Thermotoga maritima MSB8: one gene and its partner. The protein of the gene in region 2 interacts with the protein of the main gene of each other region in a pairwise test. Links are inferred from orthologs where the notes say so. Each region holds a gene or a part of one and is shown on either strand. Other genes may lie near its edges.

Region 1 (2,927 bases), 930 kb from region 2 along the record:
TCAAAATCGTGACGGAAGGGTTGCCTGAACTGAAGATCTCCGAGGAATACATCATCACATCCGAGGAGGAAGAAGCAGAAGTCCCTGCCAGTGAACACGAAGAGGAACACAGGGAAAACTCAGATGTGTACAACAGAAAGATAGATGAACTCGAACTTTCAGTCAGATCTCTCAACTGTTTGAAGAGAGCCAAAATAGAAACGATCGGGGATCTTCTCAGCAAAACCGAGGAAGAGCTTTTGAAGATAAAGAATTTTGGTCAGAAATCTCTCGATGAGGTCAAGGAGAAACTGAAAGAAAAATTCGGTCTTGAGCTCAGGAAGGGGGAATGAAAGATGAGACACAGAGTGAAAAGACACAAGCTCGGAAGATATGGAAGCCATAGAAAAAGTCTCTTGAGAAATCTTTCAAGAGAGATCGTTGAACACGGCTCGATAGTTACCACAACAGCAAAAGCAAAAGCTCTGAAGACATTCATGGACAAACTTGTCAGCAAGGCCATAGAAGCCGCAACCACCGATGATAGAGCCAGGAGTGTTCACCTGAGAAGACAGATAAACGCTGTACTCGGAGACAGACGATTGACAAACAAACTTGTGGATGAAATAGCGAAGAACTACGTTGGAAGACGAGGTGGCTACGTTAGAGTGTTGAGAATAGGTTTTAGAAGGGGAGACGCCGCTGAAATGTCGCTTGTTCAGCTTGTGGAGGCATCCAGTCAGGAAGGCTGATGCCTCCTTTTTCTTTCCCGCCCCTGTTGCCTTCCATCAGTAGGAGGTGAAAAATTGTCAGAAGAACAGAAAACCATTAGTATATCAGAGCTGGAATCTATGAACATAAAACAGCTCTATGAGATAGCGAAGTCCCTGGGTATTCCTCGGTATACTTCTATGCGAAAAAGAGACTTGATTTTTGCCATTTTGAAAGCCCAAACCGAATCCACCGGTTATTTCTTCGGTGAAGGTGTGTTGGAAATTCATCCTGAGGGTTTTGGATTTCTCAGGAGGATAGAAGACAACCTTCTTCCGAGCAACGACGATATATACATATCCCCTTCTCAGATAAGGAAGTTCAACCTGAACACGGGAGATATAATTTCCGGGGTTATAAGAAAACCGAAAGAAGGGGAAAAGTATTTCGCCATGATAAAAATCGAAGCGATAAACTACCGTCCAGTCGAAGCGGTTAACGACAGAGTGAACTTCGACAACTTAACACCGGATTATCCCAGAGAACGCTTCATTCTTGAAACCGACCCGAAGATATATTCCACCAGATTGATAGATCTCTTTGCCCCCATTGGAAAAGGCCAGAGAGGAATGATAGTGGCTCCTCCGAAAGCTGGTAAAACGACCATCCTCAAAGAAATAGCGAACGGTATCGCTGAAAATCACCCGGATACCATAAGAATAATCTTGCTGATCGATGAAAGGCCGGAAGAAGTTACAGATATAAGAGAGTCAACGAACGCAATCGTCATAGCGGCTCCCTTCGACATGCCACCAGACAAACAGGTAAAGGTCGCCGAGCTCACCCTGGAAATGGCAAAGAGACTGGTGGAATTCAATTACGATGTTGTTATACTTCTTGACAGTCTGACAAGACTCGCTCGAGTGTACAACATAGTAGTTCCTCCCAGTGGGAAACTTCTGACGGGAGGTGTGGATCCAGCCGCACTTTACAAACCCAAGAGATTTTTTGGAGCGGCGAGAAACACCCGTGAAGGTGGAAGCCTCACGATCATCGCTACTGCTCTTGTGGAAACGGGTTCAAAGATGGACGAGGTCATATTCGAGGAATTCAAAGGAACAGGTAACATGGAACTGGTTCTTTCAAGACAGCTGGCGAACAAGAGAATCTTCCCAGCCATAAATCTTTTGCTCTCTGGGACAAGAAGAGAAGAGCTGTTACTCGACGAAGAAACTCTCAAGAAGGTGTGGCTCTTACGAAGAATGCTCTCTGCAATGACGGAAGAAGAGGGCTTGACGCTCATACTGAACAAACTTTCGGAAACATCGTCGAACGAAGAATTTCTGAAATTGATAGACAAGGAAAAAGCAAGATACTGAGCAGGAGGTGCCGAAGTTGAAGCTCATAGGAGTTGATCTTGGAGGAACTACCTTCTCGGTAGGACTCGTGAGTGAAGATGGGAAAATACTGAAGAAAGTAACTCGAGATACTCTCGTAGAGAACGGAAAAGAAGATGTGATAAGAAGAATCGCTGAGACGATCCTGGAGGTATCTGACGGGGAAGAAGCGCCCTATGTTGGTATAGGATCTCCAGGTTCGATAGATAGAGAGAATGGGATCGTCAGATTTTCTCCAAATTTTCCGGACTGGCACAACGTTCCACTAACCGATGAACTGGCAAAGAGAACCGGGAAAAAGGTTTTTCTTGAAAACGATGCGAACGCGTTTGTTCTTGGAGAGAAGTGGTTCGGCGCTGGCAGAGGGCATGATCACATAGTGGCTCTGACACTTGGAACAGGTATTGGCGGGGGAGTTGTCACCCATGGATACCTCCTCACGGGAAGGGATGGAATAGGAGCAGAACTCGGGCATGTTGTTGTTGAACCCAATGGCCCCATGTGTAACTGTGGCACGAGAGGTTGTCTTGAAGCTGTGGCATCCGCAACGGCGATAAGGAGATTTCTCAGAGAGGGCTACAAGAAATATCACAGCTCTCTGGTGTACAAACTCGCAGGTTCACCTGAAAAGGCAGATGCCAAGCACCTCTTCGACGCCGCAAGACAGGGAGACAGATTCGCTCTGATGATAAGAGACAGGGTGGTGGACGCCCTGGCACGAGCCGTAGCGGGCTACATACACATATTCAACCCGGAGATAGTGATCATAGGTGGAGGAATTTCAAGAGCGGGAGAGATTCTGTTTGGTCCCCTGAGAGAGAAAGTGGTGGACTACATCAT
Region 2 (8,246 bases):
CGACTGCTTGTCGATGGCGTACGCCACTGCCCTTCTGAAGAAATCGTTCCTGAACCACTTCCGCTTCACAGGATCGGGAGCGTTCCAGTTGAAACTGATGAAAGTGGTTCCAAAGTTCGGGCCTCCGATACCCACAACCCAGTCTTTTTCTCTTGCCATGGCTTTGAGTTCTGCGTACTCTGTTCCGCGAGGTCCGTACACATCGACTTCTCCGTTTTCAAACGCGAGTCTCTGTGCATCCTGTGTCGGAATGATCTTGAAGATGATACCGTCGAGATAAGGAAGCTGCTTTCCTTCTTTGTCGTACTTCCAGTAGTAGGGGTTCTTCACGAATCTCACGTACTGATCGGGAACGTACTCAACCGGAATAAACGGACCAAGTCCCACGATTTCTCCCTTGTTGATGGCGTCAACCGTCCAGAATTCCTTGAATTTTCCTTCTTTCACATACGGTTCCGCGAGGTGTTTTGGGAAGATGGGAATACCTCCAATGTACCTTACCGCAAGTCTGTAAGTTTCCTTGAGAGTTGTCTTCACCGTGTAATCGTCGAGCTTTTCGGCTACTGGCCAGTTGTCTGCAAAGAGATCCTGCATATCGTTCGGTATGTCAGGGTTGAAATAGACATCGTTAATTGTGAAGACCACATCGTCTGCTGTGAACGGTGTTCCGTCACTCCATTTGACACCCTTCCTCAGGTGCCAAACGATTTCCATGCTTCCGTCCTCGTTTTGGATGAGTTCCCAGCTTTCTGCGAGAGCGGGATGGATCCTTGCGTAATTGTCGAGCTCGATCATGGAAGCCATGAACCTCGCTATAACATCTCTAGAGCTCGTCTCCTGAGCCACGACATTGTTACACGTTCTGGGACCAGAAAGCGTCGGTACTACGAGCACTCCCCCGTACTGTCCTGTGAACTCTGCTCCGATGTACGTTTCGAACTGAGCGAACGGTGAAAGTTCTGCGAAAAGTGCAACGGCTGCAATCATAAGGAAAATACCAAGAAACCTACGCATAACATCACACCTCCTCTATGACGAATGTAAATGACACGCTACCCAGTGACCCGGAGAAATTTCTTTCATCACCGGATATTCTTTCTCACACACAGGCATCTTGTAAGGACACCTCGGATGGAAGAAGCAGCCAGTCGGCCTGTTGATCGGGCTTGGAACCCCACCCCTGAGGATGATGCGTTTCCTTGTACGCTCAACCTTCGGATCCGGCACGGGAACAGCAGAAAGCAACGCTTGGGTGTACGGATGAAGAGGATTGTCGAATATCTCATCGGTGTTTCCCATCTCCACGATCCTGCCGAGGTACATGATGCCGACCTCGTGGCTTATAAATCTCACAAGTCCAAGGTCGTGCGAGATGAAAAGATATGTGAAACCTTTCTCTTCCTGCAGTTTGAGAAACAGGTTTATAACCTGTGCCTGAACGGAAACGTCCAGTGAAGCCGTGGGTTCGTCGAGTATCACTATCTCGGGGTTTATGGAGATCGCCCTTGCGATAGCGATTCTCTGTCTCTGGCCTCCACTGAACTGATGGGGATATCTTTCGAGGTGATATTCCTTGAGTCCCACGCTTTTGAGAAGATCTTTTGCCATATCTACGGCTTCTTCTCGTGTTTTCGCCAGTCCGTGGAACAGAATGGGCTCAGTGAGGATGTCGCCAACCGTCATTCTCGGGTTCAAGGAACTCATGGGATCCTGAAAGACGATCTGTATCTTCCTTCTGAATTTCATCCTCTTTTCATCGATGTCGTCGAGCAGGATCTGATAGAATTTCTCTTCGCTTTCTTTCGCTTCTTTAAAGAAGATCTCCGCGTACTTCTTATCCACATCCTCGAGCACGTCCACAATCTGATCCGGTGAGAGTTTTTCCCTCATTTCGCGGAATATATCCACGTAGGTCGTTTCCAGATAGTTCTCCGCATCTCTTCTTTTCATGAAGTAATACGTGGTGTCGTCACCGTCGATCACAACACGGCCCGCAGTGGGATTCGTGAGGCGCAGGATCGTCTTTGCAGTCGTTGTTTTTCCACATCCCGACTCGCCAACGAGGGCGAACGTTTTTCCCTTTTCCACGGAAAAAGAGATATCATCGACCGCTTTCACGTAACCAACGATCTTTTTCACAAGGAATCCTTTTCTGATCGGGAAATACTTTCTCAGACTCAGCACCTCGATAGTCTTCATCCTGAACAGCTCCCCTTTACACGATGAGTGTGTATCCCAAACTATCCACAGCGCTTTTTATTTGCTCTTTGGAGACCTTTTCATCATCGTAATCCACGCCGACAACCTCAGCCGCCATTTCGTAATCTACCTTGAAAACACCGTCGAGTTTCTCGATGGCTTCTTTAACTCTCTTGTAATCTTCCTCTGTTTTTGCACCTTTGAGCATGAAATAGTTCAACCTTCTCAACTCTCATACCTCCTTTCGAATCTCATGCCTTCGATTATCAATCTTCCGTTTTTTGCTTCCCAGAAGGTCATCTTCTTCTTTCCGGGAAATTGAATGTATCTCACTTTCACTTTTCCGTCGCCGGTACCTATCCATGCACCTTCCCTATCAATATAGTTTATCAAACCTGGTTCATCTCCCGAACTATCTATCGCTGTCACTCCGAACAATTTCACTTCAACGTTTCCCAAGAAAGCTCTTGCACCGGGCCTGGAATCGTAAGCTCTGATCTTGTTCTTCACCGATTCAGCGTCCTTTGAAAAATCCACAATCAGGTCCTCTTTTTTTATCATTGGAGCATAGGTTGCTCGAGAATGGTCCTGCTCTTTCAGCTCTATGTTCCCCGTTTTCAGTTTCTCCAGAAACTCGATCAACATCTCTTTCGACAGTTCTATCAAACGTTTCTCTAACTGATCGAAAGTTTCAAATGGATCTACAGAAATTTCCTTCTGGAGTGCAATGGGACCAGCGTCGAGCTCTTTCACCATTTTGTATATGGTGACGCCCGTTCTTTCTTCACCGTTCTCGAGCACTCTCTGTATAGGAGAAGCACCCCTGTATTTTGGAAGAAGAGAAGGATGAATGTTGTAACAACCGAGTCTTGGAAGAGAAAGTACCTTCTCACCCAGGATCTTTCCGTAGGATGCGACTATTATAACATCTGGCCTCACAGATCGGAGAAATTCTAAAGCTTCTTTCTTGTTTATCGATTCGGGTTGAATGAAAGGAACTTCGTGTTTTTCAGCCACTGCCTTCACCGGAGTTGGTGCAACTTTTCTTCCCCGCCCTCTTGGTTTGTCCGGCTGGGTGACCACACCCACCACGTTGAATCCGTTTTTGATCAAATGCTCCAGTATTTCTGCTGCGAACTCCGGTGTCCCCACAAAGACAATTCTCAAGATGCCACCTTCCTTTTCAACATCTCAAGAGTTTCCCGATCAGTTTTCAACGTAATCAGAGCGTACCCTTCCCTGTAATCTTCGTTCAGTATTTCCAGTCGATCTTTCAGAGCGTAGATCTGCCCTATCTTTTCCAGGGGAACTTTCAAAGTTTCCTGAACATCCCTTTGGCTTATGACTTCTTCCAGCCTGTCCAGAAGCTGATCCAGTCCTATCCTTTTTTCTGCTGAAATGAACAGAGCCTCCGGATACTTCCATTTCAGCGTTTCTATCCTCTCTCTGGGACAGAGATCGATCTTGTTGAAAACCAGAATCCTTGGAATCTTATCGGCACCGATTTCCTCCAAAACTTTCTCAGAAGCTTTCATCTTTTCTTCGAGATACGGATCAGAAGCGTCAACAAGATGTATGAGCACATCCGAATACTTTATCTCTTCGAGTGTCGCTTTGAACGCACTCACAATGGTGTGAGGTAGCTTTCTGATGAACCCGACAGTGTCACTCACGAGAATGACTCTTCCACTTTTCAGCTTCAACCGTCTCGTGACGGGCTCGAGAGTGGCAAAGAGTTTGTCGGCGACGTACACATCACTATCGGTTAAAACCTTGAGAAGAGTAGATTTCCCGGCGTTTGTGTATCCAACTATAGAGACATGTGGAATTTTCTTTTCCAGCCTTTGTTTTCTCTGAGTGTTCCTTTCTTGCTCTATTTCTTTCAATCTTTTTCGAAGCTGTGCGATGCGGTTTTTTATGTGTCTTCTCAAAACCTCCAGCAAGGGTTCACCCGGTCCTCTGGTGCCAATACCTCCACCGAGTCTGGAGAGTTCCTCACCCTTTCCTACGAGCCTTGGAAGCTCATAAAGCAAACTCGCCATCTCCACCTGGAGCTTTCCCTCTTCACTCGTTGCGTGGCGAGCGAAAATTTCAAGGATCACCTGCGTTCTGTCAAGAACATCTACGTTCAGTTCTGATTGCATATTTTTGTACTGCACCGGTGTGATTTCATCGTCAACGACCACAAGATCCGCTTCACAGAATTCAACTACCTCTTTGAGCTTTTGCAATTTCCCCTTTCCAAGGTAGGTAGCCGGATCCGGTTTTGCTCTCTTTTGCCAGAGCCATTCAACAACTTCAACACCGAGGGTTTTACACAAACCCTTCATTTCTTCGAGAGACTCTTTTATTTTCTCTTCATCTTTACCAACAGCAACGATCACCGCTTTTTTCCCTTCAAGATCCCTCGTTTTCAGAGGTCTCAGCCTCCTGTGCTGTTTCCTGTTTCTTTGGCATCAGCATCACATAAGAAGAAGGAATGATCGTGCTGATCGCGTGTTTGTAGATGAGGCTCTGTTGGTTTCCGCTCTCCAGCAAGACCGTGTAGCTGTCGAAAGATCTGATGAATCCCTTTGTCTGAAAACCGTTCACCAGATACACCTTCACTTCGATCTTGTTAACCCTGAGATGATTCAGAAACCTGTCCTGAAGGTTGAACTTCTCCGCCAAGGCCAACTCCCCCCTCGATGTGATTTCAAAATAGAATTATACTGAAAAATTTTCAACTATCAGCTTCTTGAGTTTCTCCTTTACTTCTCCTACATCTTCGAACGTTAAATTGTACCACACAGCTTCTTTGTATCTTTTGAACCATATGATCTGTCTTCTGGCAAAGTGTCTGGTGTTTCGTTTTATGAGATGAACCATCTTGTCAAAATCGTACTTCCCTTCCAGATAGTCAATGACTTCTTTGTATCCTATCGTTTTCATCGAATTGAGATCTTTCGAATATCCCATCCCCAAGAGTCTCTTCACCTCATCTACTAGGCCCATCTCTATCATCTTATCAACTCTTTTGTTTATTCTCTCGTAAAGTTCGTACCTTTCCCGAGTCAAAACAATTATGAAAAACCTGTCGTCACCCTTTGCTTCTTTTTGAAGTTCCGAGATCCTTCTTCCCGTTTTCATGTAAACTTCAAGGGCTCTGATCGTTCTCTTGAGATCGTTCGGATGAATGCGCGTCGCCGCTTCAGGATCGAGCTCTTCGAGCATTTTTCTCAAAATCCCGGGTTCTCTTCTCTCTAGTTCTCTGAGTTCTTTTCTTATGTTTTCATCGGCAGGCACTCCTTCGAATATACCCCGAACCAGCGCGTCCGCGTACAGCCCCGTTCCTCCAACGTAAACAGGAATCTTCCCACGTCTGAGAACGTCTTCCATTGCTCTCAGAGAATCCTTCCTGTACATGAAAGCGTTGTAATACTCATCAGGATCGATGATATCTATCATGTGATGAAGAACCCTCTTTCTCTGCTCTGGTGTTGGTTTGGCTGTTCCTATGTCCATATAACGATAGATTTGCCTCGAGTCCATCGAGATGATCTCCGCACCTATTTCTTCACAGACTTCGATCATGATATCTGTCTTTCCAACAGCAGTGGGCCCACCGACTATGGCTATCTTCATCGCTTGTATATCACCCCATAGAGAACACCGCTCTTTCTGGAACCTTTCAGTTCGTCAACCCTGATTCTTTTGAAGAGAGAATCCTTCACGTGGCTTTTGAGGATCACCTTCTTCTTCGCGATTCTCAGCATTTCCTCAATGTCTTCTTCGTTCACCGTGTCGTACACAGCGAAGGGCCTCAGAGGATTCATGGCAGAGGACTCGTACACGGGATTCTCAAACATGGGATCACAGTAGACCACATCGAAAGAATTGTCGGGCTGACTTCTGATGTATTCTTTGAAATTCGCGTGATAAAGCTCTATTCTTTTTAAAGCGTCTTTCAACCACCGAATGTCAGTCTCAAAATTTTCCATTCCGTATTTCACGATGGTGTATATGTGAATGGATCCTTCAAGACCGATTACCTTACCCTCAGGAAGAAAAGCGGCCATGAGGATGGCTTCGCTTCCAAGACCAAAGGTCGTATCCAGCACGATTTCGTTTCCCTCCGGTTGAAGGGATTCTATCAGGTAGTCCTTCTGACCGCTTCTTATGTTCCTCATCCGGAGGATAGCCGAAGAAGGATGAAAAAAGAACTCTCCTCCGGGCCATTTTATTGAGATTCTGTTCTTCTCCACCACGTAGTAAAAGTCCACTTTGAACTCTTTCAATCTCCTTCTTGAAACGTAGATGGTGCCGAGTTTTTCAGCGAGTTCCTTCGCTTTCATTACCTGCTCCCTGTCCGGTTTGTGTGAGGTTGTGACCACGAAGTTTTTCATTCTCTATCACCTCTAAGAGCTTCTCGTTCAGCGCTTTCTGTTCCTCTATCTTTGTCTTCAATTCCTGGTATTTCGACATCAACCGATTGTGCTTCTCCAGTGCCACCTGATAGTTGTGATAGCTCACGAGAAAAACAAAGATCATAAAGAAAAGAAGCGTCAGAAGTCCCAGATTAACTCTGAAATGCTTCCGCCTTCTTGGCCTCAGTTTAGAACGGGACCTCGTATTCGTCCCTCCCCTCCTGTATGGTGAGGGATGTTGAATCACTATCAAAAAACACATCCACATCGTAACTTTCATCCGTTCCTGGCAGATAAAACAGGAATTCCCCATTGTAAACGGGAACTTTCATTTCGTATTCCCCGAAACTCAGCGTCACCACACTTCCCTCGCTGGTGAGTTCACCGTACACCTTCACAGGGTCTTCCACTGCGAAAATTTTCTTGTTTTCGAGATCGAGGAGTTGGTACGCGTTGCTTCTCAGCACCGTGTCGGTGCTGAACTTTCCCGCGGAGTGGTAAAGCACCACCGGTGTTGTTTTGAAAGACACTTCTTCTGTCTGCTCATCGAACACGATCGTAGCCGCCACGGTGAGCTCAAAATCCGACAGATCGAACGGTATATCCACCGTGTTCAAAAGGACTCCCTCATTGGCCAATACATCCTTGAGCGTGTACTCTTTTCCGTTCACCGATAAATGACTGCTTTCCAGATCCACAGTAACGTTTTCGTCTGTTCCCACGTTGAACAAATAGACGTACAGATCCGCCTTTCCAGGGCTCACCAGAGCACAGCCAACGGCGAGCAGCAGAAGAAAAGCAGGAAGAAGAACCCTCACGGGAAACACCTCACAGTATGTACGCGCTCAGATCCTCGTCCTGAACGATCTTTTCGAGTCTTCTTCTCACGTATTCGGCATCCACAACGACCCTCTTTTCTGGAATATCCGGTGCTTCGAAAGAGATCTCCTCGAGGACCTTTTCAGCGACCGTGTAGAGCCTTCTGGCTCCGATGTTTTCGAGTCTTTGATTCAGCTGATACGCTATTCGAGCCATTTCTCTGATTCCATCCTCGGTGAAGACGAGTTCCACACCTTCCGTTGAAAGAAGTGCCTGGTACTGTTTTATGATGGCATTCTCTGGTTCTTTCAATATCCTCACGAAATCCTCCTCGGTGAGGGGTGACAGTTCTACACGTATCGGGAAACGTCCCTGAAGTTCCGGAATGAGATCCGATGGTCGTGAAACGTGGAATGCGCCGGCCGCTATGAAGAGGATGAAATCCGTTCTCACCGGTCCGTACTTGGTCATGATCGTGGTACCTTCGACAATGGGGAGAAGGTCCCTCTGAACACCTTGTCTGGAGACATCTGGCCCCACCGCACTCTCTTTCCCGGCGATCTTGTCTATTTCATCTATGAAGATGATTCCCCTGTTCTGAGCTCTGTCGAGTGCTTCCTGCACCACCTTGTCCATGTCTATGAGTTTTTCCGCTTCCAAAGGCAACAGAACCTTCCTCGCTTCAGAGACTTTCATTTTTCTCTTCTTCTTTCGCTTTGGAAGCATTCCGCTGAACATATTCGTGATTTCTATCCCGAGGTCTTCCATACCCGGTCCGAAGATTCCCATGAACGGAGAAACCGTTTCTTCGAGTTCTATTTC

The links. The genes of interacting proteins can lie anywhere in the genome.
Region 1: the proteins of hfq (region 2) and rho interact in binary tests that used the Escherichia coli proteins (3 or more experiments, as listed by UniProt). The link is inferred for Thermotoga maritima MSB8 from one-to-one orthologs.

Annotation. Positions count from the first base shown.
Region 1 is NC_000853.1:1,481,452-1,484,378, reverse strand. It holds rho (transcription termination factor Rho), read left to right. Parts: upstream 1-785; coding sequence 786-2,069; downstream 2,070-2,927. Other genes in the region: TM_RS07455 (ROK family protein), read left to right, coding at 2,086-2,927; rplQ (50S ribosomal protein L17), read left to right, coding at 336-731; TM_RS07470 (DNA-directed RNA polymerase subunit alpha), read left to right, coding at 1-332. UniProt on the Escherichia coli protein: Facilitates transcription termination by a mechanism that involves Rho binding to the nascent RNA, activation of Rho's RNA-dependent ATPase activity, and release of the mRNA from the DNA template.
Region 2 is NC_000853.1:547,940-556,185, reverse strand. Bases 3,234-5,905 are described here. They hold hfq (RNA chaperone Hfq), read right to left. Parts: upstream 4,870-5,905; coding sequence 4,597-4,869; downstream 3,234-4,596. Other genes in these bases: TM_RS02700 (class I SAM-dependent methyltransferase), read right to left, coding at 5,820-5,905; miaA (tRNA (adenosine(37)-N6)-dimethylallyltransferase MiaA), read right to left, coding at 4,906-5,823; hflX (GTPase HflX), read right to left, coding at 3,363-4,583; fmt (methionyl-tRNA formyltransferase), read right to left, coding at 3,234-3,366. Outside these bases: TM_RS02735 (ABC transporter substrate-binding protein), read right to left, coding at 1-1,014; TM_RS02730 (ABC transporter ATP-binding protein), read right to left, coding at 1,030-2,199; TM_RS02725 (heavy-metal-associated domain-containing protein), read right to left, coding at 2,216-2,428; more of fmt, read right to left, coding at 2,425-3,233; more of TM_RS02700, read right to left, coding at 5,906-6,584; TM_RS02690 (hypothetical protein), read right to left, coding at 6,794-7,423; ATP-dependent protease ATPase subunit HslU, read right to left, coding at 7,434-8,246. UniProt on the Escherichia coli protein: RNA chaperone that binds small regulatory RNA (sRNAs) and mRNAs to facilitate mRNA translational regulation in response to envelope stress, environmental stress and changes in metabolite concentrations.